4 regions of the Brachybacterium sp. AOP42-C2-15 genome follow, and region 2 is predicted to be linked to each of the others. Evidence: predicted binding sites of a transcription regulator. Region 2 holds the regulator's gene; each other region holds the start of a gene.
What was found. The regulator LexA, encoded in region 2, represses DNA repair genes until DNA is damaged. The targets are predictions, from matches to a motif close to TCGAACANNTGTTCGA.
Positions count from the first base shown of each region.

Region 1 (7,775 bases), on a different contig from region 2:
CGCGACCTACCCCTTCTATGTGAAGCACGGCCTGGAGGCTCCGCTCAACGGCCAGGGGGTGCTGGTGGCGCTGCTCGGTGCCGCGGCCTATCTCGGCATGTGCGCGGTGGTCGGCGTGGGCATCGGGATGCTGGTGCGCTCGACCACCGTCGGCGCGATCCTCATCTTCGCTGCGACCCTGCTGGGTCCGATCCTCGCCTCCGCGCTCCCCTACAGCCTGCTCTCGCGCGTCGCCCGGGTGACCCTGCTCGGCAATGCCGGAGACACCATGGCGCGGGTCGAGACCCCCGGCGGTCCGTTGCTCGACATCTGGAACGGGCACATCAGCACCGCTGCGGGCTGGCTGATCGTCTCGATCTGGGTGGTGCTCGCGCTGGCGGCGGGAGCGATCGCCCTGCAGAATCGCGACGCATGAGCACCCCTCCAGACGCGGACCGGCTCCTCCCCACCCCTGGGGTGCGGTGGGGCCGGACCGACGTCGTGATCCTGCCGGCCTACCTGCTGCTCGCGATCGCGCTGGGGTTCCTCTCCCTCGAGTCGTCTCTGCGCGCGCCGGCGTGGGCGATCATGCTGCTGGGACTGGCCGGGGTCACCACCGTGCTGGTCCGGCCCCGGCATCCCGGCGCGGCGTTCACGGCGATGCTCGTGCTGCTGCCGCTCACGGCCGCGGTGGGCAGCATGGCCGAAGCATTCCTGGTGCTGCCTGCGCTGTATCGCGCCGGGGTGACCCGCAGCGCCCGTCAAGCGTGGGCATGCTTCGGCCTCACGTCCGTGGTCGCGGTGATCGCCGCACTGGTGCTCGCCCTGCGCACACGGCTCGGTCCGCCGCTGCTGGGCCTGGCCCCGCGGGCCGCGGTCGAGGATTGGCCGCTGGACTGGTTCAGCCTCACGCTCCTCTTCCTCGCCTTCACGCTGATCACAGCCCTGCTGGGGATCAACATCGGGCACCGCCGGCGGCACATCGCCGCGCTGGTCGAGCGCGCCGAGCAGATGAAGCGTGAGCGTGACCAGCAGGCGAGCATCGCCGCGGCCCTGGAACGGGAGCGCATCGCCCGCGAGATGCACGACGTCATCGCGCACTCCCTGTCGGTGATGATCGCCCTGGCCGACGGCGCTGAGGCCTCCGCCTCGCAGCACCCTGAGGAGTCGCAGCGGGCGATCGGTCGAGTTGCCGAGACCGGGCGTCGCACCCTCGGCGAGGTGCGCCGGCTGCTCGGACCGGTGCGCGGTCTGGAGGGTTCTGGGCAATCCTCGCTGCCGGCAACCCTCGGGGTCGAGGAGCTTCCCGCACTGGTGGAGGAGTTCCGGGCGGCGGGCCTGCCGGTACGGCTGGAGTGCCGCGGGGAGCTGGATCCGGGCGCGGTCATCGGCCTGACGATCTACCGGATCGTGCAGGAATCGCTCACCAATGTACTGCGTCACGCGCGCGAGGTGCGGGGCGTGCTGGTGCGGATCCTGATCGGGGCGGACGAGGTGACGATCCTGGTCGAGGACACCTCGGCGCCGGCTCTTCCCGCCACCGATCCGGGACGCGGCCTGGTCGGCATCCGGGAACGGGCCGCCTTCTACGATGGGCACGTCACAGCCGGCCCTCGCGCCGGCGGCGGGTGGCGGGTGGCGGTGCGTCTGCCCGCCGAGAACCGATGAGCGAGGAGACTGCCATGGCAGACGGAGCCGACCCTGCTGACGCGGCTGCGGCAGCTGACGTGGCTGGCGTGGCTGGCGTGGCTGGCCCGGCCGATGCGGCTGCGAGCATCCGTGTGCTGCTGGTCGATGACCAGGAGCTCATCCGGTACGGGCTGCGCCTGGTGCTCGATGCCCAACCCGATATCGAGGTCGTGGGCGAGGCGTCCGACGGCATGGAAGCCGTGCGCACGGCCCGCCAGCTCCTGCCCGATGTGGTGCTGATGGATGTGCGCATGCCCGGGATGGACGGCATCGAGGCCACGAAGCAGCTCTCGGTCGCGGTGCCGGACGTCCGAGTGCTGGTGCTGACCACCTACGATCGCGACGAGTTCGCCTTCGGGGCATTGCAGGCAGGCGCAGCCGGGTTCCTGTTGAAGAACACCCGGCCCGACGAGCTGGTGGCCGCAGTGCGCACGGTGCAGACCGGCGATGCGGTGATCTCACCGCGGGTGACGGCAAAGCTGATCGAGCTCGCGGTGCCGCATCTTCCCGGGCCGACGAGCCGTGAGGTGGAGGACCAGCTCTCGCTGCTGTCCGAGCGCGAGCGTGAGGTGTTCCTCCTGGTGGGTCGAGGTCTCACCAATTCGGAGATCGCCCAGACGCTGCACCTGAGCGAGTCCACGGTCAAAGCACACTTCGGCCGGATCCTTCTCAAGCTCGATGTGCCCAGCCGCGTCCAGGCTGTCATCCGGGCCTATGAGCTGGGAGTGGTGAGCGTCGGCGAGTAGGCGACACCGGGACGTGGCCGGACGACGTGCAAGCGTCCCGCGCTCACGCCGGAGATGCGGGCCCGGGCGCATCAGGTGGGTCTGCCGCCTGGCCCTTCGGCTGGTCCGAGCCGCCCTCATCGGAGGGTCTGTCCTCAGCCGTCGATGTATGCGGGGCCACCAGCGGCGGTGTCGGAGAGATGCCCTGTGCGCCATGTGGACTGGTCCAGATCCAGGCGGCCGGCGGTGACTGCGAGGGCCAAGAGTTCTCTCGCTGCGATGCCGCCGTCCCCCGCGTTCGCGGTGCTGCCTGCGGCCTCGGGCTCGACTCGGCAGGGCTCGGTTCGACGGGACTCGGCCTGACACGGATGGGCTCGGCAGGGCTCGGTTCGACGGGACTCGGCCTGACACGGATGGGCTCGGCAGGGTTCGGTTCGACACGGCTCGGTGTGACGGGATTCGGCGTGATCGCTGTCGTCGCGACGCGGCCATCCACGTCCCCGATATCGTCACCTTCCACTGACGTGACAGCCGTGAGCACCCACAGCCCGAGCTCCTTGAGCAGGTTGCAGCGCACACACAGGCCTTGGCCGTTCGCAAAGCTGGTGGGCCCGCCGCGGTGATACGGGATGACGTGGTCGCTCTGGCGGATCACAGCGTTGCACCAGGGCGTACGGCAGGTCGTGTCCCGCCATCGAATCATCCTCGCAAGGCCTGCAGGGAATGCTCTCGCCTGGGACTCCATCGCGACCAGCTCGCCTGTGCGGGGGCTGGTGTAGAGACGGCGGAACACCGCGGAGACCTCGTCGTCGGGGTGGAGTTCAGCGGCTGGTTGCACCTGGCCAGGAGGCCTGCCCAACAGAGTGTCGGACACGATGTGGGCAGGGATCGTCCCGTATCCCTCGAGCTGTGCGCATTCGGCATCTCCATCACGGCCCAGCAGAGCGGTATCGGTGATGACGATTCCGATGTCGAGATTCGGGGTCGGGCGAGGCTGGCGGGGTGCCGAGGTCGTCGGTGCCGGAGACTGGGCGTCGCCGTGATCCGGAGACTCTTCGGAAGTTCGCTCCTGGGAGTCGGAGGAACTCCGCTCTTGCAACTCAGTCGGGTGCAGGTGCGGGTGCGGGTGCGGGTGCGGGTGGAGGATGACGTCGACCATCAGATCTGCCTCAAGGGCCGGGGTCGGGGTCCGATCCCCCGCAGCTTTCAAGGACCTGGCCTTGGCGGCGAGCGCACGCATCATGCCAGCGGCGTCGATCCCGCGCAGCACGGCCGTCACGCGCGCCATCCCATCTGCCAGCGGAGTCATCGTCACGTGCCGGGCCCGGGCAGCGCGCTCCGCACGTGCACGGGAAGTTTCGGGCTCGAGCTTCTGGATCAGCTTGTCGATGTCTGAGCGGAGGCGCTTCTTGCCCTTCCCCTCCAAGAGATGGGGGTTCTCCTGGATCATCTCGTCGATCCGTGCACAGGTGTCGGGGCTCGCCCCCGCGAGAGCGGCTGCCACCACGGAGGCTTGCTGCTCGGCGACGGAGCCCTCCCACAGGCTGTCGACCATGCCGGGCATGTGCTGGGTGAGACGCCGCGCCGAGGCGAGCGAGAAGGCCGAGGCGGCCGGCGAGACCCGACGTGCCAGGCCGAGTTCCTGGTTCGCCCCCTTGCCCTGCTTCGACGCAGGGATCCCGCGGCCCTGATCGGCCGCGCGGATCCGCTGCTCCGCGGCGACCTGCCAGGTGGCATCCACCGCGGCGAGAGAGGCGCGCAGATGGTCGAGCCCCGCGAGGACGGCCAGTGCTTCCTCCGGGGAGCCGGGTGCCGTCTCTGGCAGCGGATCGCGAACCGCGCGGGTATCGGTGAAGGCCACGAGCGTCGCGGCGAGCACCTGCGCCAGCAGTACCCGCGCGGGTCCACTCGCATCGATATCTGCGTACTGGGTGGCGACGGAGCTCAGGACGTCCGCTGACGGCGAGGCAGCACCATGGCGGGGCTCGGCCCCACCGGGGCTGTCCCCATCGTCGTTCGGCATCTTCGCGTCCATGCCTCGATCGTACGGAGGTTCGAATCGCAGAACCAGCACCCCTCCATCCCTGTGGATAACTCTGGCGGGCCCCCTAACGCTGTGGATAAGAATGTGGACAACCAGGCGCTGTGGAGGAACGGTGACAACCAACAGCCATGGCCAGGCCCACATCTGCCCACCACTCAGAAATATCGGAATCTGACCACATCCCGCAGCCCACAATTCCTCAACGCCGACTCTGAAAAAGACGCAACAACGTGCACATCCCTCCCGGTGCGCTCCACGAGCAGCAGCAGACCCCCGCACTCGAGTCAGCCATCCCCACCCCTTGACGTGCCGCCCCGACCGCGCCAGACTCGTCAGTGAATCACCATTCATTTCTGATGAATGATGTTCACCCAGCTCGCTCACCCACCGAAGGGGAGGTCATGCTCCGCGCTGACACAGCGATCGCTCCGGAGGAGGCCGCCCGCGCCGCCAGGTCCGATGCGCGCCGACGGCAGATCCTGCACGCGGCCGTCCCGCTGATGGAGCGGAGCGGCTCGCAGGCGGTCTCGATGCAGTCGATCGCCGCCGCGGCCGGCGTCTCCGTCGGCCTGATCTACCGGTACTTCGCGAACAAGCAGGAGCTCGTGCAGGCCGTCACCGAAGGGGTGCTCGACGAGATGGGGCGGCTCCTCTCGGAGGCACTGAAACCCGAAGACGATCCGGTCCGCCAGATCGCCGGCGCCTTCGCCGCCTACTGCACCGTCATCCGGGAGAACCGCCAGGCGGTGATGCTCACCTATCGCGAGTCGAACACCCTGGATGAGGCAGGGCGGGCGGTCGTCAAGGAGCTGGAGATCCGCACTGTCGAACCCCTGCGCAGCGCCGTGGACGCCGCCATCGGGCAGGGGCTGCTCCGCCCCGTCCACGCCGAGCTGTACTCCTATGACCTGCTCACAGTGGCCCACTCCTGGGCGCTGAAGCACTGGTACTTCGCACCGCGGATGACGTTCGAGGAGTTCCTCCGCACCCAGACCGCCCTCCTCCTCTCCACCGCGATCCGCCCCGAACATCGCAGCCACTACCCCGACCTGCTCGGCGACCTCACGTAGCTCACCGCTCCTTTCACTCCAGCCCGAAGCCCCAGGAGGCCTCATGGATTTCGTCATCGACGACGCGATGCAGGGCTATATCGACGCGGCCGCCGAGGTCGCCGCTCAGATCGCCCCCGACTACCCCCAGCGAGAGAAGAACCAGATCATCGAGCCGGAGCTGCGCCTGCTCATGGGGGCACGCGGGCTGATCGCCCCGGAGCTCCCGACGGCGCTCGGCGGCCGCAGCGAGCGCGCGCTCACCACCGGAATGCTCACCGAACAGATCGCGCGGGGCGACCTCACCGTCGCCTACGTCCAGGTCATCGGCTCCCTCGTCGGCCAGATCCTGGCGCGCACCGCACGCAGGGAGGTCGCAGCACGGTGGGTTCCCCGGATCACCAGCGGCGAGGACATCGTGGCGATCGGACTCTCGGAACCGGGCGCCGGATCCGATGCCGGAAACCCCTCCATGACCGCCAGGCCCCAGGCCGACGGCTGGGTGCTCAGCGGCACCAAATCCATGTCCTTCGCGATGCACGCGAGCGCCGCCGTGGTCTTCGCTCGGACCGAGGAGGGACGCCGCGGCCGTGGCATCAGCGCCTTCCTGGTGGAGCTGGACCGCGGCGGGACCGAGCGCCGCGTCGCCCCCGACATGGGGACCAGAGCCGTGGGCCGCGGGCTGGTGGAGTTCACCGACACCTGGATCCCCGAGGAGAACCTGCTGGGAGAGCTGGGCACGGGGTTCACCCAGGTCATGCAGGGGTTCGACTTCTCCCGCGCTCTGATCGGCCTGCAGGTGATCGGCGCCGCCCAGGTCACCCTCGAGGAGACCTGGGAGTACACCAGCGGGCGCATGGCCTTCGACCGTCCGCTGAGCTCCTTCCAGGGGGTGGCGTTCCCGCTGGCCGAGGCGGAGACCCTGCTGGAGGCCGCCCGGCTGCTCTGTCAGAAGACCCTCTGGCTGAAGGACTCCGGACTGCCGCACACGAAAGAGGCCGCGATGTGCAAGTGGTGGGCGCCGAAGACGGCCTACGACGTCATCCACCAGTGCCTGCTCAGCCATGGCCAGTACGGCTACCTGACCGACCGGCCGATCGAGCAGCGCCTCCGCGACGTGCTCGGGCTCCAGATCGGTGACGGCACCGCCCAGATCATGAAGCTCGTCATCGCCCGCCACAGCGTGGACCGCGAGCTCGCCCCATGAACGCACCCCTGACCCGAGGAGAATCGTCATGACACAGCCCCCAGCTCCCGCCACCAACGACCAGGACCTCACCGGGCGGATCTGCATCGTCACCGGCGCCGCGAGCGGCATCGGCAAGGGGATCGCGACCCGGCTCACGGCCGACGGGGCCATCGTGGTCGTCGCCGATCTCGACGAGACCGCAGCCCGGCGCGTCGCCGCAGAGCTCGGCGGCGACACCCTCGCCGTCCCGGTCGACATCTCCGACCGCGTGAGCGTGGATGCGATGACCACCCAGGTCATAGAACGCTTCGGCCGGATCGACGTGCTGGTCAACAACGCCGGCTGGGACAAGGTCGGCCCGTTCCTCGAGCAGGATCCCGCGCTCTGGGATCGCATCATCGGCATCAACCTCTACGGCACCCTGCACTGCTGCCAGTCGGTGGTGCGAGTGATGACGGAGCAGGGCCACGGCACCGTCGTGAACATCGCGTCCGACGCCGCCCGGGTGGGTTCGAGCGGCGAAGCCGTGTACTCGGCCTGCAAGGGCGGGATCGTCGCGTTCACCAAGACGCTCGCCCGCGAGAGCGCTCGCGCCGGCATCACCGCGAACGTGGTGTGCCCCGGCCCGGCGGACACCCCGCTGTTCGCCTCGATCTCCGAGGACAGCCCGACACTGCGTGCATCGCTCGAGCGGGCGATCCCGCTGCGCCGTCTCGCTCAGCCGGAGGATCTCGCGAACGCCGTCGCCTTCCTCGCCTCCCCCGCCTCCGGCTACATCACCGGTCAGACCCTGTCCGTCTCCGGCGGGCTCACCATGGCCTGAGCCCACCCCGCGATCTCACCACCGACGCAGAGAGCAGGCGAGCATGACCGAGCAGCAGCCCCGCACCTTCGAGACGATCCGCGCCGAGGTGACAGGCCCGATCGGGACGATCACGCTCCACCGCCCGGAGCAGCGCAACGCCCTCACCGCGACCATGCAGGCAGAGATCGCCCAGGCGCTGGATGCCTGGGCGGCCGACGACGCCGTGCGCGGGGTGATCATCACCGGCAGCGGCCCGAAGGCCTTCGCCGCCGGGGCGGACATCTCCGAGCTCGCC
Region 1 is NZ_JBQSWK010000037.1:22,438-30,212, forward strand. Features, by position in the region: gene ACT3SQ_RS16115 (ABC transporter permease) at 1-415, shown strand, start outside; gene ACT3SQ_RS16120 (ATP-binding protein) at 412-1,647, shown strand; gene ACT3SQ_RS16125 (response regulator transcription factor) at 1,662-2,414, shown strand; gene ACT3SQ_RS16130 (DUF222 domain-containing protein) at 2,458-4,428, opposite strand; gene ACT3SQ_RS16135 (TetR/AcrR family transcriptional regulator) at 4,839-5,507, shown strand; gene ACT3SQ_RS16140 (acyl-CoA dehydrogenase family protein) at 5,551-6,693, shown strand; gene ACT3SQ_RS16145 (SDR family NAD(P)-dependent oxidoreductase) at 6,722-7,498, shown strand; gene ACT3SQ_RS16150 (enoyl-CoA hydratase/isomerase family protein) at 7,542-7,775, shown strand, end outside.
Region 1: ACT3SQ_RS16130 (DUF222 domain-containing protein) is a predicted target of LexA. The motif match lies at 4,436-4,451, and genes of this name have one in related genera.

Region 2 (7,775 bases):
AGATAGGCCACGACATCCAGTTCCTGGAGGGGCTGCAGGATCGACAGGCCGACCTGATGGGCATCGATCTCCGCGAGCCCGCTCGAGCGAATGTTCTCCTCGACCCGCTGGGCGAGCATGGCCAGCTGGTCGTCGCTGACCGGACGCCCCTGGCATGCCTTCCGTACTCCGGAGATCACCTTCGCCCGGCTGAACGGTTCGCTGACCCCGGAGCGCTTGAGAACCGACAGCGACGCGGTCTCCGAGGTGGAGAAGCGCCGCGAGCAGTTGGGGCACTGGCGGCGCCGACGGATCGTCGCACCGTCATCGGACGTGCGCGAGTCGACGACACGCGAATCGGAGTGGCGACAGAACGGACAGTGCATCCACTCAGGGTACCGGCATCGGATCCGCTCAGCGGATCGCATCCCCTGAGACGGGCAGCTCGATCTGCTGGCCCGCGGTCACACGGCCGGTGGGCAGGTGGTTGAGGGTACGCACCTCAGCGACGAACTCCTGCTCGCTCATGGCCTCCGGAGCGAACTCCTCGGCATAGCCCCAGAGGGTGTCTCCCGCCTCGACCGTGATGGTGACGGGCTGCTGGGAGTCGGTCCCTGCCAGCGCCGCAGGAAGATCCACCGTCAGCAGCACGGCGGCAGCCACGAGCAGTCCCAGCAGGAAGGCGAGGCCAGCGAGGAGGAAGCGTCCCCGACGGGTGGGGACGAGTCGAACGCGTGCTCGATCTGCACCCTCGACGCGCTGCTCGCGCTGCGCCGGAAGAGAGAGGACCGTGGCGGTTCCAGTATTCATATCCGAACTCCTGTTCGATCGAATGTATGTGCGACTGTAGCCCGACGTTCCGGCGACACGCAAGGGAAACATCGAACACATGTTTGGCTTCTGCCTCACGCCGCCCTACGCTGGGTCACACCACATACGGAACCGCGAGGGTCCGACAGACGACGCCAGGAGGCCTCACGATGACGCCGAGCACCCCCAAGCCGATCCGGTCCCGCGGCGAGGCTCCCGCCGATGAGCGCACCGAGGGGCTCAGCCGGCGGCAGAGGCTGATCCTGGAGACGATCAACGCTGCGGTCGCCTCACACGGCTATCCGCCCACCATGCGCGAGATCGGCGATGCCGTGGGGCTGACCTCCTCCTCGTCGGTGGCCCATCAGCTGCAGTCGCTCGAACGCAAGGGCTTCCTGCGCCGCGATCCCAAGCGCCCGCGGGCGATGGAGGTCGTGATGCCAGAGGCGGATGACGCCCCCGCGCCCCTGCCGGTGACCGAGCTCAGCCCGAACTCCGTGACGGTGCCACTGCTGGGGAGGATCGCCGCCGGTGTACCGATCACCGCCGAGGAGCAGATCGAGGATGTCTTCACCCTTCCCCAGCGTCTGGTGGGCGACGGCGACCTCTTCCTGCTCCAGGTGGTCGGGGATTCGATGATCGACGCCGCCATCTGTGACGGCGACTGGGTGGTCGTCCGCTCGCAGAACACCGCGGAGAAGGGCGAGATCGTCGCGGCGATGATCGATGGCGAGGCCACCGTCAAGACGTTCGTGCAGCGCGACGATCACGTCTGGCTGATGCCGCACAACCCTGCCTTCGCACCGATCCTGGGCGACCATGCCGAGATCCTCGGGAAGATCGTGGCGGTGCTGCGCGCGATCTGAGCCCCCGCTCGATCCGGCGCCGGGGCTGCAGCGACGCCCTGCGTCAGCTCTCGGAGAGGCGTCGCAGCGCGCTGATCGCGACCTCCGGGTCCGTGGTCGGCCACAGCGGGGGCATCGACTCCCGCAGATAGCCGCCGTAGCGAGCGGTCGAGAGACGCGGATCCAGCACCGCGACCATCCCGCGGTCCGCCGTGGAGCGGATGAGCCGCCCGGCCCCCTGGGCCAGCAGCAGGGCCGCATGCTGGGCCGAGATCGACATGAAGCCGTTGCCGCCCCGCTGTCCGATCCGCTCCTGGCGGGCTGCGGTGAGCGGATCATCAGGCCGGGGGAAGGGGATCCGGTCGATGGTGACCAGGCGCAGCGAACGTCCGGACACGTCCACGCCCTGCCACAGGGTGAGGGTTCCGAACAGGCTCGCATCCTCCTCGTCACGGAAGGTGCGCACCAGGTTCGCCATCGAGTCCTCTCCCTGCACCGCGATCGTCAGGTCGAGCCGAGCTCGCACATGCTCGGCGGCGAGCTCAGCTCCCCGCCGCGAGGAGAACAGGCACAGCGCACCGCCCTGAGAAGCCTCGACCAGCTCCGTGAGGTGGTCGAGCATTGCCGCGGAGGGCCCCTCACGCCCCGGCTGCGGAAGATGACGAGCGGTGTAGAGGATCCCCTGCCGGCGATACTCGAAAGGACTGCCCACATCGAGTGCCGCCCAGGCGTTGGCGTCCTCCCGCGGCGGCAGCTCCGCCGGGTCCATCCGCGCGGCGCGAGCCAGCCCGACCTCCCCGGCAGCGGGTTCGAAGCGGCCCCCGAGGGCCAGGGTGGCGGAGGTGAGCACGGCAGTGCGGTCCTCGAGGATCGCACCGCGCATCGCACCCGCGACGCTCAGCGGAGCCACCTGGATGCTCGAGCGCCCGGTGGCCTGGGAATGCGAGATCGAGACCACGTCATCCTCATCGGGAGCGGCGAGCCGTTCGCAGACGTCGATGATCTCCTGGAGGTTGGCGCGAACCGTCTTGCGCGCGCCGGCGGAGGATTCGTCCCCCGCATCCTTCGCGTCCGAGTGGGCGGTGCGGGCCTCGACCCGGAGCTGGGTGACGGCGTCCCCGAGCCGCGCCGGGAGATCACCGATCACGCGCCCGTCGGGAGACAGCTCGAGGGCTTCGCGCAGTTCTTCGGAGGCGTCGTCCAGCGCCGTCCCGGCCACCCCGAGGCCACGCAGGTCCCGCACCGTGCCTCGGAGCATGCCGGGGGTGAGCACATCGGTGACGGCGCTGGTCACCCGGGCGGAGAGATCGTGCGCCTCGTCGAAGACGACCACATCGTGGTCGGGGATGATCCCGTGGTTGTCGAAAGCATCGATCGCGAGCAGGGCATGGTTGGTGACCACGATGTCGACCTCGCGCGCGAGCTCTCGGCTGCGCTCGGCGAAGCAGTCCTCCACCATCGGGCAGCTGCTGCCGATGCACTGATTGCCGGTCACGGAGACCTGGCGCCAGGCGCGGTCCGAGACGGCATCCTGGAGCGAGTCTCGGTCCCCGCTGTCCGTCTCCTCCGACCACTCGCGCAGGCGCCGCACCTGGTCTCCCAGGCGCTCGCTCCCGGTGCGGGCAGGATCGGTGGAGGCCTCGGCGAACAACGCCCCCGGATCCACGTCGACCGGATAGCCGCCGGCGATCTTGTGCTTGCACAGATAGTTGGCCCGCCCCTTGAGCAGCGCATAGGTGGGCGTGCGCGACAGATGCGGGGCCACCGCCTCGACCAGGCGCGGGAGGTCCTTGCGGACGATCTGGGTCTGCAGCGCGATGGTCGCGGTGGAGATCACGACCGGACGCCCGCTGACCAGTGCGTGACGCAGGGCCGGCACCAGATAGGCGAGCGACTTGCCGGTGCCTGTGCCTGCCTGCACCAGCAGATGGCGGCCGCCGGACATCGCCAGATCCACGGACTCCGCCATTGCCTGCTGGCCCGGACGGGGCGCTCCGCCGATCGCTGTCACGGCGGCGTCCATCAAGGTGGACAGGGGGATCTCACCAGCCGCGGGGGACGCGGGATGGTCGGTGGCGGCGGTCATCCGGTCAGGGTATCCGCGTCCGGTCCCGCGCCGTCTCAGGCTCTGCCCGACAGGCCGCTCTGCTGCGGCTCAGGCCACACCCCGGAGCTCGGCGGCGAGTGCCTCCTCCACGCGGGCATGGAGCCTGGTGCCCTCCATCAGGTGCTCCTCGGCGAGAACCTCGCCGGTGGAGTGGACCCGGGAGATGAGATCTCCGCGGGAATAGGGCACCACCAGGTCGATCTCCACGGCAGGACGGGGCAGGCGCTCAGCGATCAGCTCGCGCAGCTCCTCCATGCCCATCCCGGTGCGGGCAGAGACGACGATGCTCGTGCCGACCTGGCTGCGCAGCCGCGCGATGGTCTCCGGCTCCGCGACATCGGCCTTGTTCAGCACCACGATCTCGGGGACGTCGAAGCCCTCCAGCTCACCGAGCACAGCACGCACCGCGGTGATCTGCCCCTCGGGGTCCGGATGCGAGGCGTCGACCACATGCAGCAGCAGGTCCGAGCCTCCGACCTCCTCGAGGGTGGAGCGGAAGGCCTCGATCAGCTGCGTGGGCAGATGCCGCACGAAGCCGACCGTGTCCGCGTAGGTGAACTCGCGACCGTCCGGGGTGGTCGCTCGCCGCACCGTCGGGTCCAGCGTTGCGAACAGCGCGTTCTCGACCAGCACACCTGCGCCGGTGAGGCGGTTCAGCAGGGAGGACTTGCCTGCATTGGTATAGCCGGCGATGGCGACCGCCGGCACTCGGTGGCGCGCGCGATCCGCTCGCTGGGCAGCCCGTCCCGGCGCCATCGCCTTGATCTCGCGGCGCAGCTTGGCCATGCGGTCGCGGATGCGTCGCCGGTCCAGCTCGATCTTCGTCTCACCCGGACCGCGCGAGCCCATGCCCGCTCCGGCACCGCCCACCTGGCCGCCGGCCTGCCGGGACATCGACTCGCCCCAGCCACGCAGTCGCGGCAGCAGGTACTCGAGTTGCGCCAGCTCGACCTGCGCCTTGCCCTCGCGGGACTTGGCATGCTGGGCGAAGATGTCCAGGATCAGGGCGGTGCGGTCGATGACCTTCACCTTGACGATGTCCTCGAGCGCGCGGCGCTGGCCCGGCCCGAGCTCACCGTCAGCGATCACGGTGTCGGCTCCGTTCGCGGCGACCAGGTCGGCGAGCTCTGCGGCCTTGCCCTTGCCCAGGAAGGTCGCCGGGTCGGGGTGTGCACGGCGCTGCAGGACGCCGTCGAGCACCTCGGAGCCGGCGGTCTCGGCGAGCGCCGCCAGTTCCTGCAGGCTGACCTCCGCGTCCTCAGCGTTGCCCGAGGTGTAGAGGCCAGCGAGGACCACCCGCTCGAGGCGCAGCTGGCGGTACTCGACCTCGGTGACGTCCTCGAGCTCGGTGGACAGGCCCGCGACGCGTCGAAGAGCCTGCCGGTCGGCGAGGTCGTACTGCTCACCGTCGGCGTCAGAGCTGAAGGTGACGGAGGAGACCGAGGCGTCCGCGCGCGAGAGGATCCGCTCGGTGAGGGCGTCACGGGGACGGGACGAGGCCGTCGGGGCGGACTCTGCGGGGCCATCCGCGCTGTTCGAGTGCTCCGCGGCCCCGGTCCTCCCCGTGCTGGTCCCGTCGACGTCGGAGTCGGAGTCGGGTTCGGGATGGAAGGCGATGGGCACGGTCGGGGTACTCCTTGGCGTCGGGGAACTGCAGTGATCCCAGAGTCCCACGTCCGCACCCGCCGGTCGAGTGATTTTGCGCAGGGCGGAGCAGGCGTGAGCGTGGGCCATGACGCTTCTGCTCGGCACTCCTCCTCTGCCTCCGTATCCTGCAGGGGTGGACGAGCACTACTTCACCCCCTCCCCTGCGGCCGCAGATCGCCGCTTCCCCTTGCCGGTGCGCCTGGCGGGTCGTGAGCTGGACCTGGTCTCGAGCACCGCGGTCTTCAGCGGGCACGGCCTGGACAAGGCCACCGCAGTGCTGCTGGGCCGACTCGACGAGGTGACCCAGCCGCCTCCTGCCGCGACGATCCTCGACCTCGGCTGCGGCTGGGGCCCGATCGCTTTGACCGCCGCCATGCGACACCCGGACGCGCAGGTGTGGGCGGTCGACGTCAGCGAGCGAGCGCGTGAGCTGACCATCGAGAACGCACGCCGCGCGGGACTGAGCAATGTGCAGGTGATCTCCCCGGACGAGATTCCAGAGGATCTCGCTGTGGATGCGATCTGGTCGAATCCGCCGATCCGCATCGGCAAGCCGGCGCTGCGAACCCTGCTGCTGGAGTGGACAGGCCGGCTGCGTCCCCAGGGCACGGCGGCGCTCGTGGTCGGCAAGAACCTGGGAGCAGATCCGCTGGCGCGCTGGCTCGGCGAGCAGCTGCCGAACCGGACGGTCGCGAAGGTGGCAAGCGCGAAGGGCTTCCGGATCCTGGAGATCGGCCCGACGAACACCTGAGCCCGGCCGCGCCGTTCTTCCGGAGTGTGGCGCGGACCGGTCAGATCAGCGTGTTCCCGTCGGCCACCAGCTGGGCGGGGCCGGTGAGCGTGATCTCGCCGGTCGCGGTCCAGCCCACCTGCAGGCGCCCGCCGGGGACGTCCACGGTCCAGGGCTCCCGGGAATCATCGCCGGCGCGGTGGGCGGCAGCGACTGCTGCCGCGGCGACTCCGGTCCCGCAGGAACGGGTCTCCCCCACTCCGCGCTCGTGGACCCGCATCGCGATATGCCGTGGACCGCGCGCGCTGACCAGCTCGATGTTGGCGCCGCCGGCCGGTTCGGGGTCGAGGGCAGGTCGGTGGCCGAGGTCGAGCTGCTCGAGCACGACGTCGGCAGGGAGGAAGGCGACCGCGTGCGGGTTTCCCATATCGACGTCGGTCACCTCGAGGCGTCGGCCTGCGATCTCGACGGCGCGGTTCCCGGAGCTGATGCGCGAGGTGCCCATGCCCACCTGGACGCTCCAGGGCGCGCCCGGGGTGGTGGGGCGGTGGAGGATCTCCACCGAACGCACCCCGGCGCGGGTGAGGATCGCGAAGCTGTCCTCGCGGACATGCCCGGCGCGCTGCAGATGCGCGGCCAGCACTCGGACTCCATTGCCGCACATTTCGGCGATCGAGCCGTCGGCGTTGCGGTAGTCCATGAACCACTCGGGGGCATCGGCCGGGATCTCGAGACCGGCGCTGCGGGAGCGGACGGCGCGGATCACGCCGTCGCCACCGATGCCGGCGCGGCGATCGGCGAGCGCGGCGACCGCGGCGGCGTCCAGGTCCAGCGCGCCCTCGGGATCATCCAGCACCACGAAGTCGTTCTCGGTCGCGTGCCCCTTGGTGAAGTCGATGCGCTCGTCCATGCCCCGAGCCTACGACCATGGCCCGTGCCGATGACGCCCCGACCCTACGACTGCGAGCGCTGCGGCGCGATGATGGACGATTCGATCTGCCGCAGCGCATGCTCGACCAGGTCTGCCCCGAGCGCGGCATCGAGCCAATGCACCCGCGGGTCACGACGGAACCAGGTGTCCTGCTTGCGCACCAGACGCCGGGTGCCCGTGATCGTCCCTTCGATCGCGTCGGGGCAGCTCATGGTGCCGGCGAGCACGGCGAGCCCCTGCTCATAGCCGATCGCCCGGCGTGCGGTGAGACCCTGGTCCAGCCCTCGGTCGCGCAGCGCGCGGATCTCCTCCATGAGCCCCTGGTCGACCATCCGCTGCACTCGGGCGGCGATCCGTGCATGCAGCAGCGGACGCTCCAGGCGCAGGCCCAGCTGGATGGTGCCGGGGTCGAGGTAGCGGGGCTGCGGGAGGAACGCGGCGAAGGGACGTCCGGTCAGCTCCCCGACCTCGAGCGCCCTGACGATCCGCCGGGTGTCGTGGTGGCCGATCGTGCGCGCCGCCTCCGGGTCCGTTCCGGCCAGCTCGCGGTGCAGGGCCTCGGGCCCCTCCTGGGCCGCACGCTCCTCGAGACGGGAGCGGACCGCTGGGTCCGTGGGCGGGAACTCGATGTCATCGAGGGCGGCGCGCACGTACAGCCCGGAGCCGCCCACCAGGATCGGCACCCTCCCCCGGTCGCGGATCTCTGCGGCAGCCGCGCGCGCATCG
Region 2 is NZ_JBQSWK010000023.1:3,509-11,283, reverse strand. Features, by position in the region: gene nrdR (transcriptional regulator NrdR) at 1-365, opposite strand, end outside; gene ACT3SQ_RS12820 (peptidoglycan-binding protein LysM) at 394-789, opposite strand; gene lexA (transcriptional repressor LexA) at 960-1,655, shown strand; gene ACT3SQ_RS12810 (ATP-dependent DNA helicase) at 1,699-3,720, opposite strand; gene hflX (GTPase HflX) at 3,790-5,364, opposite strand; gene ACT3SQ_RS12800 (class I SAM-dependent methyltransferase) at 5,522-6,139, shown strand; gene dapF (diaminopimelate epimerase) at 6,180-7,028, opposite strand; gene miaA (tRNA (adenosine(37)-N6)-dimethylallyltransferase MiaA) at 7,073-7,775, opposite strand, start outside.

Region 3 (7,775 bases), on a different contig from region 2:
CCCGGTGGCAGGTGACCGGCGGGCGTCCCACGGAAGGACCGCGACCCTGTCGCGTTCGTCCAATCCTCCGCGCTGCGCATGGAGGCAGTCTGGCAGGCATGACAGATATCCCCGTCGCCCGCCTTGCCATGATCACGCTCGATGCCACCGATCCGGAGCCGCTCGCCCAGTTCTGGTCGGCTGTGCTGGGCTGGCCGATCACCGTTCTCACCGAGCAGTACGCGATGCTCTCCGGTCCCAGCCACGCGCTGGGCATCGGCGCGATCCCCGATCATCAGGCCCCGTCCTGGCCGGATGACGGGCGCAAACAGTTCCACTTCGATCTGGCCGTCGAGGATCTCGAGGCGGCGGCGGCTCGCTGTGTGGAGCTCGGTGCCGAGCGGGTGGAGCCCCAGCCCGGCGAGACCTGGGTGGTGCTGCGCGATCCTGCTGGCCACCCCTTCTGCCTGACCGACGCTGCGGCGTGGGGATGACAGGACGGGAGACCCGTCCCCGTCAGCCGTTTCGCTCGCTCGCCAGCAGCGCGTAGGACATCCCGTCCAGCCAGCGCCCGCTGCGGTGGAGGGACTCCTCGTGGAAGGTGCCCTCGAGCCGCAGTCCGATCTTCTCCATCACCCGCCGCGAGGCGAGGTTCTCCGCGAAGCACGACGCTTCGACGCGACGCACACCGAGGCCGTCGATCGCGAGGTCGAGCAGGGCCCCGGCGAACTCGGTACCGAACCCGCGGCCGTGGATCGCCGGGTCCAGGACCCAGCCGATCTCAGCCTGCTGCCCAGCGGCCTGGTCCTTCATGTCCGCCTGGGACCACGCGTCCTGCCGCTCGAGCTTGCCGGAGGCGATGATCCTGCCGTCGAGCAGGCCCACCACGCAGCTGCCGAGAGTCTTGTCCCACCACTCCTGATGGTCCTCGAGAGACGTGTTCAGCGTGGTGGTCCATTCCTGCACCTCGGGCAGGCGGAACCATGGCCACACCGTCTCGGCGTCCTCGGAGAGGCCAGGACGCAGGATGAGGCGGCGCGTGTGCAGCGGCCAGTCGAGGTCGGCAAGGCCAGTGAGGGCGGTGGGCGAGCGCGTCATCGGGACAGGATAGCGGTGCGCTCAGAAGGGTGGCGGACGGTGCTCCGGCAGCGACGCCAGCGGCGGCGGCCCGGGATCGGTGAGCTCGTCGTACTCGGGCCGGGAGTAGTACTCGGTGAGATGGAGCCCCCACCGATAGGCCTCCTCGCGGTCCGCGCTCTCGGCGGGACTCTCGTCGAGGATTCCGAGGCGGGTCACGGCTTCGAACTCGAGATCGCTGCGGTACTGCTCCCATGCACGGTGCAGCTTCTCGGAGAGTTCCCTGGTGACGAGGTCGGTGTTCTTGGCGACGTCGCTGACCGCAGCGCCGCCGATCCTCCAGCGAGTGACGCCGGTGACTTCGTTCCGATCGGGATCGAGAAGTCCGGCGGTCTTCATCCGGTGGTGGGTCCTGCACAGCCGGTGGAGGTTCTCGATCGTGGTGGGGCCGCCTCGGGAAGGTTCCTCGAGGTCGAACTCCTCGATGTGGTCCATCTCGCCGATGGTCATCACAGAGCGGGCGCAGCCGGGCACCGCGCAGACGGGGTCGATCAGGCGGAGGTTCTCGGCCATCGCCGCGGAAGGGCGGTAAGTCTGGGACGCGCTGGGCAGGTAGTCCCCCGAGATCGGGTCGGTGAGCACCCGTTCGACGGCAGGCGCCTTGGCGACCATCTGCCGTGCCATGCGTGGTGGGATCGGGATCGTGCCGTCGAGCATGGCAGGTGCATTCGAGAGGCCGAGCAGCGTGAGCACGGGCACGACGAGCGAGATCCGGAAGGCTGGCGCGGGGACCTCTACCGTCCCGGTCTCGAGCATCGAACGGACCGCCACCGCATACTGCAGCGCCGCGAGGGACAGGTGCCGGCCCTCGCGCGCGGCGTCCCCATCGAGGTCGAAGGGGATCGGCGCACCGGTCTCGAGAGCGTGTCGTTGGGCGTCCTGGACGGCGCGTGCGGAGGCATCGAGCCGTTGACCGAAGGCGGTGATCTCTGGGATCGGACCGCGGATCATGATGCAGGCAGTGCCATCACCGTCGGGTGAGGGCTGGATGAACACGCCGCGCTGCTCCTGCGGAGTCTCCTGCACCGCCGCGCGGCCGAACCATTCGATGAGCGTGCGCAGCTCGCGGTAGAAGCGCTCGACGTCGATCGCCTCGAGCTGCCAGACCGCAACCCGCTCGTCGACCTGACGCCGCTGGACGTGCGTCAGCCGCAATACGCTGCGGATCAGCCACTCGAACCAGTCCACGGGCAGCGCGCCCTCCTCCACCCGTGCGAAGCATGCGGGCAGGTCGGTGACCGCGACGTGCGCATCCCGGAGGCGGTCTTCGCCACGGGACAGCTTCATGCGCAGACCTGCAGAGGCCGCCAACGCGTGGAGGGCCTTCTCGTCTCCCTCATCGCTCTCGGACCAGAGGGAAGCGAGGTCACGTATCTCGGCGACATAGAGGGCGGCGTGCTCCTGCCGTCGGCGGCGGAAGATCCGCAGCACAGTCTCAGCCTCCGGGGAGCTGGGAAGGACATCGGCGCGCTCCACGAGGGCTTTCGAGGTGAGGAGCTTGCGCGCCCGCACCGGGGCGCGGGGAGGCTCCGCAGCGCGGGAAGGCTCCGCATTGGTCTGCTTCATGGCAATCCCCTCCTCTGCACCCTTGCTCGTGCCCTGTCGTGATCTGCGGCGCCGACGACCGATCCCCACACCGGATGTTCGATCGAATGTTCGACCGAGCGTGCGACCAGGTGCCGACATCTCTCATTTTAGAACACATGCTCGACAAGCGCCAGAGAAACATCCGCTCCTCGCGAATTTGTGGATAACCCACGGCGGTGGAGGAACGGTCGCGATATCCACAAATCGTGCACCAATTGGGGATACTCGCAGGTCACCAGTGCGCGCGCTCGGCATGACGACCGCCCCCGCGCCAGCCGCGCGAATTGCGTCCACGCCATATCCGCAGGCCACAAAGCTACCGCGCGATAATGCACATTCGCCGCCGCACTGCAAGCACTTCTTGAAAATGTGGATAGAGCGGCATCACGACGAGCCACCGAACATCACGCCGAGCCACCGAACGTCAGGCCGGGCCACCGAACTGCAGCGCGGTCTCCCCGTACTCCTTGCTGCCGTCGTCCGCCCAGCCCTCGGGCCAGTCGACGGGACGAGTGCGTGAGGAGCGCTCGATGACGACCAGCGCATCCTCCGCCAGGGCGGGGCGGAGGGTGAGCAGAAGCTGCTCGAGCGCCTCGGTGGTCACGTCATACGGCGGGTCGAGGAAGACCAGGGTGGCGGCGTGGCCGGAGGGCTGCGATGCCGGCTGCGCGGCGAGCTGGGCCGCCACGGCAGCGGCCCTGCCGACTCGGATGTCCGTGCGCTCGGTGAGGCCGAGGTCGGCGGCGGTGCGGCGCAGCTGCTTGGCGGTCGGGCCGTGCAGCTCGACCAGCAGGGCATGCTCTGCGCCCCGGGACAGCGCCTCGAAGGCGAGTCCGCCGGTGCCCGCGTAGAGATCGAGCACGCGGGCGCCGACCAGGGCGTCCCAGCCCTCGAGCCGGTTGAACAGGGCTTCGCGCACCTTGTCGGTGGTCGGGCGGGTTCCCTTGCCAGGAGGGCCGGGGATGGTGCGGCCGCCGAGGGTGCCGGAGACGATGCGCGGCATATCAGCTCCTCTCCACGTCGGGGTCGGCATCCCGCAGCCGGTCCGCGACGGCACCGGCGAGAGCGGGGTGGGTGGTGAGCTCGGGGTCGGCGGCGACCACGGCGAAGGCGTCCTCGCGGGCCTGCTCGATGGCGCGGGCGTCACGGATGACATCGAGGTGCTTGAGGGTGCGCTGCAGGCCGGACTGCTCCTCCCCCACCAGATCGCCGGCGCCTCGGCGACGCAGGTCGAGCTCGGCGAGCTCGAAGCCGTCGGTCGTCTCCGCGATGGCGTGCAGGTGCGTGGAGTGCTGCTGCCCGGGCTCGCCGGAGGTGTCGAAGAAGGCGATTCCGGCGTGCTCCCCGCGACCCACGCGGCCGCGCAGCTGGTGGAGCTGGGAGACGCCGAAGCGTTCGGCGTCCAGGATGATCATCACCGAGGCGTTGGGGACGTCGACCCCCACCTCGATGACGGTGGTGGAGACCAGCACGTCGATCTCGCCGCGCAGCATCTGTCCCATCACCTCCTGCTTCTCCTCCACGGACAGGCGGCCGTGGAGGATGCCGAGGCGGGCCCCGGCGAGCTCGGGACGCTCGGCGAGCCGCTCTGCGGTCTGGGTGACGCCGCGGGCGGGCTCGAGCATCGGCGGCCCCTCCTTGCCGTTCTCGTCGAGGATCAGCGGGGCGGGCGCGTCGGCCTCGTCCTCATCGATGCGGGCGCAGACCACGAAGACCTGACGGCCCGCGGCGATCTCCTCCGCGGCGCGCTGCCACATCCGCCGCTCCCACTTCGGGAGCTTCTCGTGGACCACGAAGCTGGTGACGCCGGCGCGCTGCCCCGGGCTCTCGCTGAGGGTGAGCACGTCGAGGTCGCCGACGGTCGCGAGCGCAGCGGTGCGCGGGATCGGGGTCGCGGTCATCACGATCACATGAGGGCTCTTCCCGGCGGCACCCTTGGCGCGCAGCCGGCGGCGATGGTCGACCCCGAAACGGTGCTGCTCGTCGATCACCACGAGGCCGAGCGAGGCGAACTCGACCTTCTCGGCCAGCAGCGCATGGGTGCCCACGACGATCCCGGCCTGCCCGGAGGTGACGTCGAGCAACGTCTCTCGACGGCCAGCGGTGCGCTGGGAGCCGGTGAGCAGGCGCACGCGGGTCGCGGCGGCATGCCCATCGAGCTGACCGGCGCGGGCGAGGTCCCCCAGCAGGGTGATCAGGGTGCGGTGATGCTGCTCGGCGAGCACCTCGGTGGGGGCGAGCAGCGCGGCCTGGTGGCCAGAGTCCACGGCGCGCAGCATGGCCCGCAGCGCGACGACGGTCTTGCCCGAGCCGACGTCCCCCTGCAGCAGCACGCTGGTGGGATGCCCCTTGCCGATGCGCTCCTGGATCATCGTGCCGATCTCTCGCTGCCCCTGCGTGAGGGTGAACGGCAGGCGCTCATCGAGCAGAGGCTGCAGCGGCCCTTCAGCGGAGAGGACGGGGGCGGGGGTGCGTTCGTCCTGGGCGCGGCGCTGAGCGAAGATCGCCTGCAGGATGAAGGCCTCCTCGTAGCGGAGGTGGGCCATACCGCGGCGGGTGTCCTCGACAGTCAGCGGGATATGGACCAGGCGGGACGCCTCGGCAAGCGGGGGCAGGCCGCGGCGGGCGATCACCTCGTCCGGCACCGGGCGGGTGAGGGAGTCGGCGAACTCGAGACCCTTCTCAGTGGCCGAGCGCATGGTGGCCTGGGAGATGTTCTGGCGCAGCGGGTAGATGGGGCGGGGCCGCTGGGCCCAGGCGCGGCCCTCGTCGGTGTCCTCGATCGTCTCGTAGTCCGGGTGGGTGATCTGGAGCGAGTCGCGGTAGTCGTCGAATCCAACGGTGCCGTGCACGATGATCAGCGCGCCGACGGGCAGTCGGCCGCGGTGCCACTGGACCTGATGGGGCTTGGTGAGGAAGAAGGTGAGCGGCATGTCGTCGATGCCGTCGGAGACGGTCACCTCGAGGATGAAGCCGCGACGGCTGCGCATCGCGCGATCGCGCACCGAGACCACCGAGACCACGGCGCTGACGGCCTCGCCCTCGTTGACCTCGTGGAGGGAGCGCAGCGGAGCGGGCACGACATAGCGGCGCGGCGCGAAGCGCATCATCGTGTCCAGGTCCCGCACCCCGAAGGACGCCATAGCCTTGGACTCCTTGGAGATCAGCAGCTCCGTGAGCGGCATCGAGCCCCGTGCGGACTCGTGCCTCCTGGCCATGCGGACGTCTCCTCGTGCTCGATGTGCGCCGCCCGGTGGAGTGCGGCGCGCCAGGCCCTATCGTGCCACCATCCGGCAGTGCCGTGATGGAGTCCACATGGGGAGGAAGCGTCCCCCGCTTCTGACCCGCGAGCATCTGGGCTATGATTCCGTGGTTGCCCTGACCTCCGGGGGGTCGCACCTCCGTGCTCACCCAGGTCACCGACCCCGCCGTTCCGGCGCGGGGGTGGAGCGGGCACCGCGATCAGAACATCGACGTACCAGGAGACGACAGTGGCTGCTTCCACGTGTGACATCTGCGCCAAGGCCCCGAGCTTCGGCAAGACCGTGTCTCACTCGCACCGCCGCACCTCGCGTCGCTGGAACCCGAACATCCAGTCCGTCCGCACTGTGATCAACGGCACCAGCAAGCGCGTGAACGTGTGCACCTCCTGCCTCAAGGCAGGCAAGGTCAGCACGCTCGGTGCCTGAGCGAGACCGCACAGCATTCATCCACGAGAGCCCTCACCCGATCGGGTGAGGGCTCTCGTGCATTCCGGGCGCGCTGCACCAGCCCACCGAGGAGACTCCATGCCCGCGTCAGCACCCACCATCCTGGCCACCAGCGCCGGCTACCGGCCACATCCCCGGCTGCGCTTCGGCTTCGGGCCGATGATGGCCTTCGCGATCGAGCTCGGGCAGGAACGCGGGCCTCGCACCGACGGGCCCCCGCGGATCTGCAACATCGGCACCGCGAGCGGTGATGACAAGGGCTTCCAGCGAGATATGGAAGAAGCGGCAAGGGACGCGGGATACGTCCTGCACCATCTGAGCCTGTTCACCCAGCCGAACGTCGAGGACATCGAGTCCTATCTGCGCGGGTTCGACGTCATCTGGGTGAACGGCGGCTCGGTCGTGAACCTGCTCGCGGTATGGCGCGCGCACGGCCTGCCCGAGATCCTCCACCGGCTCTGGCAGGACGGCGTGGTGCTGGCCGGGATCTCCGCGGGGTCGATCTGCTGGTTCGAGGGCGGGGCCACCGACTCCTTCGGCCCGGATCTGCAGCCGGTGACGAACGGCCTGGGCTTCCTGCCCGGCGCCAACGGCGTGCACATGGACTCCGAGGCCGGTCGCCGGCCGCTGCTGCGAGAGCTGGTGGCCGACGGGACACTGGGTGCCGCCCTCTGCACCGACGACGGCACGGGCCTGCTGTTCCGCGGCACCGAGCTGGTCGAGGCGGTCGCGGAAGTCGACGGGGTGCGGGTCACGCGGATCGAGCGCGGGGCCGACGGTGACGCCGTGGAGGCCGATCTGCCGGTACGACGCCTGCACTGAGGATCAGGGCACGTCGCGCAGCAGCGCGGTGAGGCCGTTCGGGATCTCGACAAGGTGCACCGGATCCACCTCGGTGCGCCGCAGGGTGGCCAGCAGCGGGGCGGCGTGCGGGTCGGTGGGATGGTTGTCGAAGTCGACGGTCTCCGTGCCCAGCTCCCGCAGGCCCTCGAGCAGAGCGGCGAGGCAGAGGGCGACATCGGCACGGGCCGTCGGGGCCGACGCATCGATCGCCTCGAGGGCTCCTTCTCGGTGCCGGCCGACTCTCGCGCCCTCGTCCTCGTCCCTGCCCTCGTCTTCGTCCTCGCCCTCGTCCGCGCGGTAGAGGTCGGCCAGCGCCGTGATCTCGCCGCCGCGGATCACAGCCCAGGAGTGCTCGTGCACGGACTCCTCATAGAACTCCTCCCCCACCTCGGGACGGAGCACCTCACGGGAGGCGGTGGGCGACCAGCTGGCGTGCTGCCAGGTGTAGCGGTCGGTGAGGGCGTCGACGAGCTGCTCGCGCGGGAGCTCGGTCCAGGGGACGGCGCGAGCGGTGCCGTC
Region 3 is NZ_JBQSWK010000014.1:33,294-41,068, reverse strand. Features, by position in the region: gene ACT3SQ_RS09610 (VOC family protein) at 99-473, shown strand; gene ACT3SQ_RS09605 (GNAT family N-acetyltransferase) at 496-1,077, opposite strand; gene ACT3SQ_RS09600 (HNH endonuclease signature motif containing protein) at 1,099-2,682, opposite strand; gene rsmD (16S rRNA (guanine(966)-N(2))-methyltransferase RsmD) at 3,128-3,706, opposite strand; gene ACT3SQ_RS09590 (ATP-dependent DNA helicase RecG) at 3,708-5,921, opposite strand; gene rpmB (50S ribosomal protein L28) at 6,195-6,392, shown strand; gene ACT3SQ_RS09580 (Type 1 glutamine amidotransferase-like domain-containing protein) at 6,492-7,235, shown strand; gene ACT3SQ_RS09575 (GNAT family N-acetyltransferase) at 7,239-7,775, opposite strand, start outside.
Region 3: ACT3SQ_RS09600 (HNH endonuclease signature motif containing protein) is a predicted target of LexA. The motif match lies at 2,812-2,827, and genes of this name have one in related genera.

Region 4 (7,775 bases), on a different contig from region 2:
CGTTATACTCAACAGGCTTGACGGCACCGTGCGTTCGTGCGCCGTGAAACCGGTAGATACCGGTGACGTGACACGGAGCGGAGACCGCGAGCCGCGCCGAGAAGACCGATCGCCCGAGTGTGGCGGACCGCCCATGCCGGGCCGCCGCCGGAAGAAGGAACTCTGTGACCTCCTCCAGTACTGCTGAGACCGCCTCCAAGGCGAAGCGCTCGACAAGCGCCGCGGCCACGAAGGCAGCGGAGAGCTCCGAGGCCGTCGAGACCGACGCTGTCGAGACCGCTGACACCGCCGCACCGAAGACCCCCGCCAAGAAGGCCCCTGCACGCAAGACCGCCGCCCGGAAGCCGGCCGCCAAGAAGGCCGCCGCACCCAAGGCCGCCGAGGCCGACTCCGACACCGAGGAGGAGTCGGAGGAGACCGAGGCGAAGAAGGCCAGGTCCGCGACCGACACGAAGGTCGAGGAGTCCGGCGGCTTCGTCTTCAACGCCGCTGAGGATGACGCCCCCGCCCAGCAGGTCGTCACCGCCGGCGCCACCGCCGACCCGGTCAAGGACTACCTCAAGCAGATCGGCAAAGTCGCACTCCTGAACGCTGCGCAGGAGGTCGAGCTGGCCGAGCGCATCGAGGCCGGTCTCTACGCCGAGCAGAAGCTCAAGGGCGACGAGTCGATCACCAAGACCAAGGCCGGTCGCGAGCTGGCGATCATCTCCCAGGACGGCCGCGCCGCCAAGGATCACCTGCTCGAGGCCAACCTGCGCCTCGTGGTCTCCCTGGCCAAGCGCTACACCGGTCGCGGGATGCTGTTCCTGGACCTCATCCAGGAGGGCAACCTCGGCCTGATCCGCGCGGTCGAGAAGTTCGACTATGCCAAGGGCTACAAGTTCTCCACCTATGCCACCTGGTGGATCCGCCAGGCCATCACTCGCGCCATGGCGGACCAGGCCCGCACCATCCGCATCCCAGTGCACATGGTCGAGGTCATCAACAAGCTCGCCCGCGTCCAGCGGCAGATGCTGCAGGACCTCGGCCGGGAGCCCACCCCGGAGGAGCTCGCCAAGGAACTGGACATGACGCCCGAGAAGGTCGTGGAGGTCCAGAAGTACGGTCGCGAGCCGATCTCCCTGCACACCCCGCTCGGTGAGGACGGCGACAGCGAGTTCGGCGACCTGATCGAGGACTCCGAGGCCGTGGTCCCGGCCGATGCAGTGAGCTTCACCCTGCTGCAGGAGCAGCTCCACTCGGTGCTGGACACCCTCTCCGAGCGTGAGGCCGGAGTGGTCTCGATGCGCTTCGGGCTCGAGGACGGTCAGCCCAAGACGCTCGATGAGATCGGCAAGGTCTATGGCGTGACCCGTGAGCGGATCCGTCAGATCGAGTCCAAGACCATGTCGAAGCTGCGTCACCCCTCGCGCTCGCAGGTGCTGCGCGACTACCTCGACTGACGTTCAGCAGTGAGGACGGGCCCGGTTCCACTAGAACCGGGCCCGTCCTCTGTCCGCCGCTCGGCGGACGCTCGCACACAGCAGTGATCAGCACGTAGCAGCGATCGGCACGAACCCGGGAGACGGAGCACCGGCAATGAGGACGACCACGGGCACGGACGCCGCCACCACGGTGCGGATCCATCGCGTAACCGGCGAGGACTGGGCCAGCCATCGGGATCTGCGGCTGGACATGCTCGCCGCCGACCCCGAGGCGTTCTGGGCGGATCCGGCAGAGGCCCGCCGCCGAGACGAGCGGCAATGGCGCCGGGAGATCGCCGGACCGCGAGTCCATCTCCAGGCCCGACGCGGGGGATCGGTGCTCGGCGGGATCGCCCTGCTCCCTGCCGGCTACACCCCCGAGCATGTGATCCCCGCGGACCGCGCCTACATCGTCTCGCTCTGGGTCCGTCCTGCTGCTCGCGGCACTGGACTCTCCCGTGTCCTCCTCGCGAGTGCCGCTCGTCTCTCCCTCGAGCTCGGGCGACCGGACCTGCGGCTGGATGTCGACGACACCAACACTCCGGCTCAGGGTCTCTATGAGCGTCTCGGCTTCGCCGCCACTGGGGCCCGGGAGGCCCGAGAGGGCCGCAGCACCTACTGGGTCGAGTACGCGATCCACGCCGAACAGCTGCTGCGCGTTTGACCTGCTGAGCGATTGGGCTGCTGCACGACCCACCTGAGCGCGCCTACCCGCAGTGCGCGCCTGCAGGGCGTCCCCGCAGTGGGGCGGACAGGCAGACGAGAAGGGGGGGCGCCCCCCCGGGGGGGGGGGGGGGGGGGCGGTTTTTGTGCCACCCGGGGGGGGGCGGGCGGGCGGGGGGGGGCGGGCCCCCCGCCGCGTGCGTGCTGAGGTGCCATCGATCAGATCGTGGCGGGGACATCCTCGTCGAGGAACTCGTCCTCGCCGAGGGGAGCCTCGGTCGCCGGCGCCTCGGGCTCGGCGGCGTACTTGCCCACTCCGAGGGTGCGGAGGATCTTCTCCTCGATCTCCGCGGCCAGGTCCGGATTGTCCTTGAGGAACTGTCGGGAGTTCTCCTTGCCCTGCCCCAGCTGATCCCCCTCATAGGTGAACCAGGCACCGGACTTGCGGACCAGGCCGTGCTCGACGCCGAGGTCGATCAGGCCGCCTTCGCGGGAGATCCCCTCGCCGTAGAGGATGTCGAACTCGGCCTGCTTGAAGGGCGGAGCCATCTTGTTCTTCACGACCTTGACCCGGGTGCGGTTGCCCACGGCGTCGGTGCCGGTCTTGAGAGTCTCGATGCGGCGGATGTCCATACGCACCGAGGCATAGAACTTCAGCGCCTTGCCACCGGTGGTGGTCTCCGGGCTGCCGAAGAACACGCCGATCTTCTCGCGCAGCTGGTTGATGAAGATCGCGGTGGTGCCCGAGGCGGAGAGCGCACCGGTGAGCTTGCGCAGCGCCTGCGACATCAGGCGAGCCTGCAGGCCGACGTGCGAGTCGCCCATCTCGCCTTCGATCTCTGCCTTGGGCACCAGTGCGGCGACCGAGTCGATGACGACGATGTCCAGTGCGCCGGAGCGGATCAGCATGTCGGTGATCTCCAGGGCCTGCTCACCGGTGTCCGGCTGGGAGACCAGCAGTGCGTCGGTGTCGACGCCGAGCTTCTTCGCGTACTCCGGATCCATCGCATGCTCGGCATCGATGAAAGCCGCGATGCCGCCGTTGCGCTGCGCGTTGGCCACGGCGTGGAGGGCGAGCGTGGTCTTGCCGGAGGACTCCGGGCCGTAGATCTCCACGATGCGCCCGCGGGGCAGACCGCCGATACCCAATGCTGCGTCCAGCGCCACCGAGCCGGTGGGGATGACCTCGACCGGCGGGCGGGTGTCGTCGCCCAGGCGCATGATCGAGCCCTTGCCGAACTGCCGATCGATCTGCGCGAGTGCGCTGTCGAGCGAGGAGCTGCGGTCCTTTGCGGACGACTTCGTGACCGGGGGCTTGGATGACTTCGGTGCAGCCATGTGCTTGTTCCTTCCTGAGGGCCGGGAGTACCGACGCGGTGACCAGTGCGGCCACACTAGGCGCCGACCCCGACATTCGACCGCTGTCCGTGACCCCTGTGGATGGAGGGGCGCTGGGGAGGAGAGGTCGGTGTGTGGAGCGGGTGCTGGGAGGACCGTCGAGGAACAGACTACCGAACAGACGTTCGAACGCGAACCAGATCGCGGCGTGTCGTGCGGTGTGTCGTGAACGGATCTGCTCGAGAGCTCGGGCCTGCTCAGCGCCGCCGCTGCGCGAGCGGGATCTCCCACCGCGCGGAGTCGGGGACGTCCATGGCATCGCACAGGGCTGCCCACACCGAACGCACGGGGACCCCGTGCTCGAGAGCCTGCTCGGCGGTCAGTCCGCCGATCTCCTCGAGCACGAGGTCCTGGGTGTATATGCGTGCGAGTGCCGGCCCGAAGACATGGTCGGCCAGCTCGGTGAACTCGCTGCGTCGCACCTCAGCGAGCGCCGACCAGCGGCTTCGTGCCGTCGACCAGACCCTCGGGGACGGTATCGGGGATCGTCACCTGCTCAGCGATCGCGATCCTCTCGGACACCTCGCGCAGCACGAAGGACAACGGGAGACCGAGCGCATCGGTCACGGAGACCAGCAGCTCGCTGGAGGCCTCCTTCTGGCCGCGCTCGATCTCACTGAGATAGCCCAGTGACACACGGGCGTCGGAGGATACCTGCCGAAGCGTGCGGCCCTGGGTACGGCGCGCGTCGCGCAGCACGTCTCCCAGCTCCTGGCGGAACAGAATCATGGACCTGCCTCCTTTCCTCTGACTGTGGGTGAACTGATGGTGCACCTCGGGAATGCGGTACGTCGATGTCATCACAGAAGGCACAACGCCCGCACCCGAGAAACTGTTCCCCAGAGTGTAGTGGGCCACGCCCGATCATTCCCTGGAGGGTGTGCATGGCGGGACGATGGGGAGGAGCGATCAGCGCTGACTGGCTGAGCTGGGCGGCTGCTGCTCCGCGAGCGCCTCGTCCAGCAGCACGAGTGCGGCATCGACGGTCCGGGACCGGATCTGGGCTCTCCCCCCGCTGAGACGGAGTTCACGGGTCACGGTTCTCGCGCCGCGCTGGGCGAGGCCCAGGAACACCGTGCCCTGGGCGACCCCCCTCTCGTCAGGGCCGGGGCCCGCCACCCCGGTGGTGGACACGGCGATATCGGCGCCGTACAGGCTGAGCGCTCCTTCCGCCATCGCGGTCGCGACCTCTGCAGTCACCGCACCGGTGGCGGAGAGCAGGTCAGGGTCGATCCCGAGCACACGGGTCTTGGCCTCGTAGGAATAGCAGGCCGCTCCCCCGGCGATCGCCGCACTGGCCCCGGGCGCGTCCACCAGGCGGGCCACCAGTCCGCCGGCCGTCAGCGACTCGGCGGTCGCGATCCACCATCCCCGTGCGGAGGCGCGGGCGATGAGGGAGGCAGGATCGACGGGTCGTTCACCCTTGCTGCCGGACCCGGTCCCGTTCCCGTTCCGGCCAGCGGTTCCAGCGCCGCTCCCGGTGTCTCCCCCTTGGACGGCTGCGTCGTGCGACGACGAGCCCGGCGACGTGCTCATGCGTTCCCGGCCAGGGCCTCACGACGCAGCCGCAGGCCGTCCTTGAGGTTGACGACTCCGGACCAGACGGTCAGCACCACGGCCAGGAGCACCAGCGCGAGGCCGATCCAGCGGGCCGGGGTCCACCACAATTCGAAGGGGATCAGGCAGAAGGTGATGGCGATGGTCTGGACCATCGTCTTGGCCTTGCCGGCCATGTTCGCCGGCAGCGCCCCGTACTTGAGGATCGTGAAGCGCATGATCGTGATGCCGAACTCGCGCACCAGGATCAGGATTGTCATCCACCACGGCACGTACTCCCACACCGAGAGCATGATCAGCGCTGCCCCGGTCATCGCCTTGTCTGCGATCGGGTCCATGATCTTGCCGAAGTCGGTGATCAGGTTCCGGCTGCGCGCGAGATAGCCGTCCGCGAAGTCCGTGATCATCGCGAGCACGAACACTCCGGCGACCAGCAATCTGCCGGGCACCGAGTCTGCGTACAGGATCGCGAGCACCACCAGCAGCGGGACCATCGCACACCTCACCATGGTGAGGATGTTGGCGATGTTCCAGAGCGGGACCTCTTCGGTGCGCGGGGTGGTCATCGGGGCTCCTGGCTGTGGGGCGGGGTCCGCATCGGTGATGCGGGCTGAAGGTGGAGGTGGGCGGTCGAGGCTGAACGATCGCTGGTGAGGTGGGCGGACGGCGGGGTGGGTGGACGGCGGGGCGAGTGAACGGAGTGGCTTGCGGGGTCGCTCGCCGGCTCAGCGGCCGGTGAGGCTCCAGACGTCCTCGCTCTGCTCCTCGTCCCCGTCATCGTGATAGTCGATCGCGGGCTCGGAGCCGTCATCGGCCAGCGGATCGTTCGCGTAGCGATCATCCCCGCCGTGACCCTCGGCGACCGGCTCCGGATCCTCCTGTTCGAGGTCGACGGCCTGATCGGCGGCATAGGGCTCATCCTCGCCATCCGCCGGGACGTCCTCGCCGCGGATGCGGGCGATGGCGGTGCCGAGCTCGTCGGGATGGACCAGCACGTCGCGGGCCTTGGATCCCTCGGAGGGGCCCACGATCTCGCGGGACTCGAGCAGATCCATCAGGCGACCAGCCTTCGCGAAGCCCACCCGGAGCTTGCGCTGCAGCATCGAGGTGGAGCCGAACTGGGTGGTGACCACGAGCTCCGCTGCCTGCAGCAGGACGTCGAGATCGTCGCCGATGTCGTCGTCGATCTGCTTCTTGGCCGCGACGACCTGGACGTCCTCGCGATAGTTGGGCTTCATCTGGGTCTTGACGTGGTCGACGACCTTGTGGATCTCGGACTCGTTGACCCAGGCGCCCTGAACACGCATCGGCTTGGCCTTGCCCATCGGGTGGAACAGGGCGTCGCCCTGACCGATCAGCTTCTCGGCGCCGACGGAGTCGAGGATGACCCGGGAGTCCTGCAGCGACGAGGTCGCGAAGGCGAGACGGCTGGGCACATTGGCTTTGATGATGCCGGTGACGACGTCGACCGAGGGGCGCTGGGTGGCCAGGATCAGGTGGATCCCGGCAGCTCGTGCGAGCTGCGTGATGCGCTGGATCGACGCCTCGACGTCGCGCGGGGCGACCATCATCAGGTCCGCGAGCTCGTCGACCACGACCAGCAGGTAGGGGTACGGGGCGAGGCGGCGCTCGCTGCCGGCGGGCAGCTTCACCTCTCCGGCCCGGACGGCCTTGTTGAAGTCGTCGAGGTGCTTGAACCCGAAGGCGGCGAGGTCGTCGTAGCGGGCGTCCATCTCCTTGACGACCCACTCGAGGGCTTCGGCGGCCTTCTTCGGGTTGGTGATGATCGGAGTGATCAGGTGCGGGATGCCCTCGTAGATGGTGAGTTCGACGCGCTTGGGGTCCACCAGCACCATCCGCACCTCCTCCGGCGTGGAACGCATCAGGATGGAGGTGATCATGGAGTTCACGAAGCTGGACTTGCCGGCTCCGGTGGCACCGGCGACGAGCAGGTGGGGCATCTTGGCGAGGTTCGCGACGACGTAGCCGCCCTCGACGTCCTTGCCCACGCCCATCACCAGCGGGTGCTCGTTGCGGCGCGCCACGGAGCTGCGCAGCACGTCGCCCAGCGCGACCGTCTCGCGGTCGGTGTTGGGGATCTCGATGCCGATGGCCTTCTTGCCGGGGATCGGCGAGAGGATCCGCACGTCGGCGCTGGCCACGGCGTAGGAGATGTTCTTGTCCAGGGCCGTGACCTTCTCGACCTTGGTGCCCGGAGCGAGCTCGACCTCGTAGCGGGTCACCGTGGGACCACGGGAGAAGCCGACCACCTCGGCATTGACGTTGAACTGCTCGAAGACCTCGCCGAGTGCGGCGACCACATGGTCGTTGGCCTCGGAGCGGGTCTTGTGGGGCGGACCCTCCAGCAGGAAGGAGGAGTCCGGCAGCGTGTAGACGATGTCTCCGGCGAGCTCCAGCTGTTCGCCGGCGCGGGGAAGGTCGCCCATCGGTGGCGGGACCAGCTCCGCCTTCTCCTCCTGTGCCGGCTTGGTCGGCACAGCCTTGGTCGGGGTGGTCCTGGCGGCGGCGGACTTCGCGGCCGAAGGCAGCGGCGTCGTGGCATCGGGGCCCGCCGCGCCCTTGCCCGGGAAGGTCTTGGCGCGGTGGTTCTCGTCCTCGACCACGTCGTAGACATCCGCGGCGTCGGCGGGGGCGCTGCGGCGCTGGGCGGTGCGGCGGCTCTTCTTCTTCGCC
Region 4 is NZ_JBQSWK010000025.1:22,546-30,320, forward strand. Features, by position in the region: partial or broken gene ACT3SQ_RS13480 (RNA polymerase sigma factor) at 87-1,442, shown strand; gene ACT3SQ_RS13485 (GNAT family N-acetyltransferase) at 1,579-2,127, shown strand; gene recA (recombinase RecA) at 2,346-3,464, opposite strand; gene ACT3SQ_RS13495 (DUF3046 domain-containing protein) at 3,722-3,946, opposite strand; gene ACT3SQ_RS13500 (helix-turn-helix domain-containing protein) at 3,948-4,253, opposite strand; gene ACT3SQ_RS13505 (CinA family protein) at 4,434-5,060, opposite strand; gene pgsA (CDP-diacylglycerol--glycerol-3-phosphate 3-phosphatidyltransferase) at 5,057-5,647, opposite strand; gene ACT3SQ_RS13515 (DNA translocase FtsK 4TM domain-containing protein) at 5,807-7,775, opposite strand, start outside.
Region 4: recA (recombinase RecA) is a predicted target of LexA. The motif match lies at 3,638-3,653, and genes of this name have one in related genera.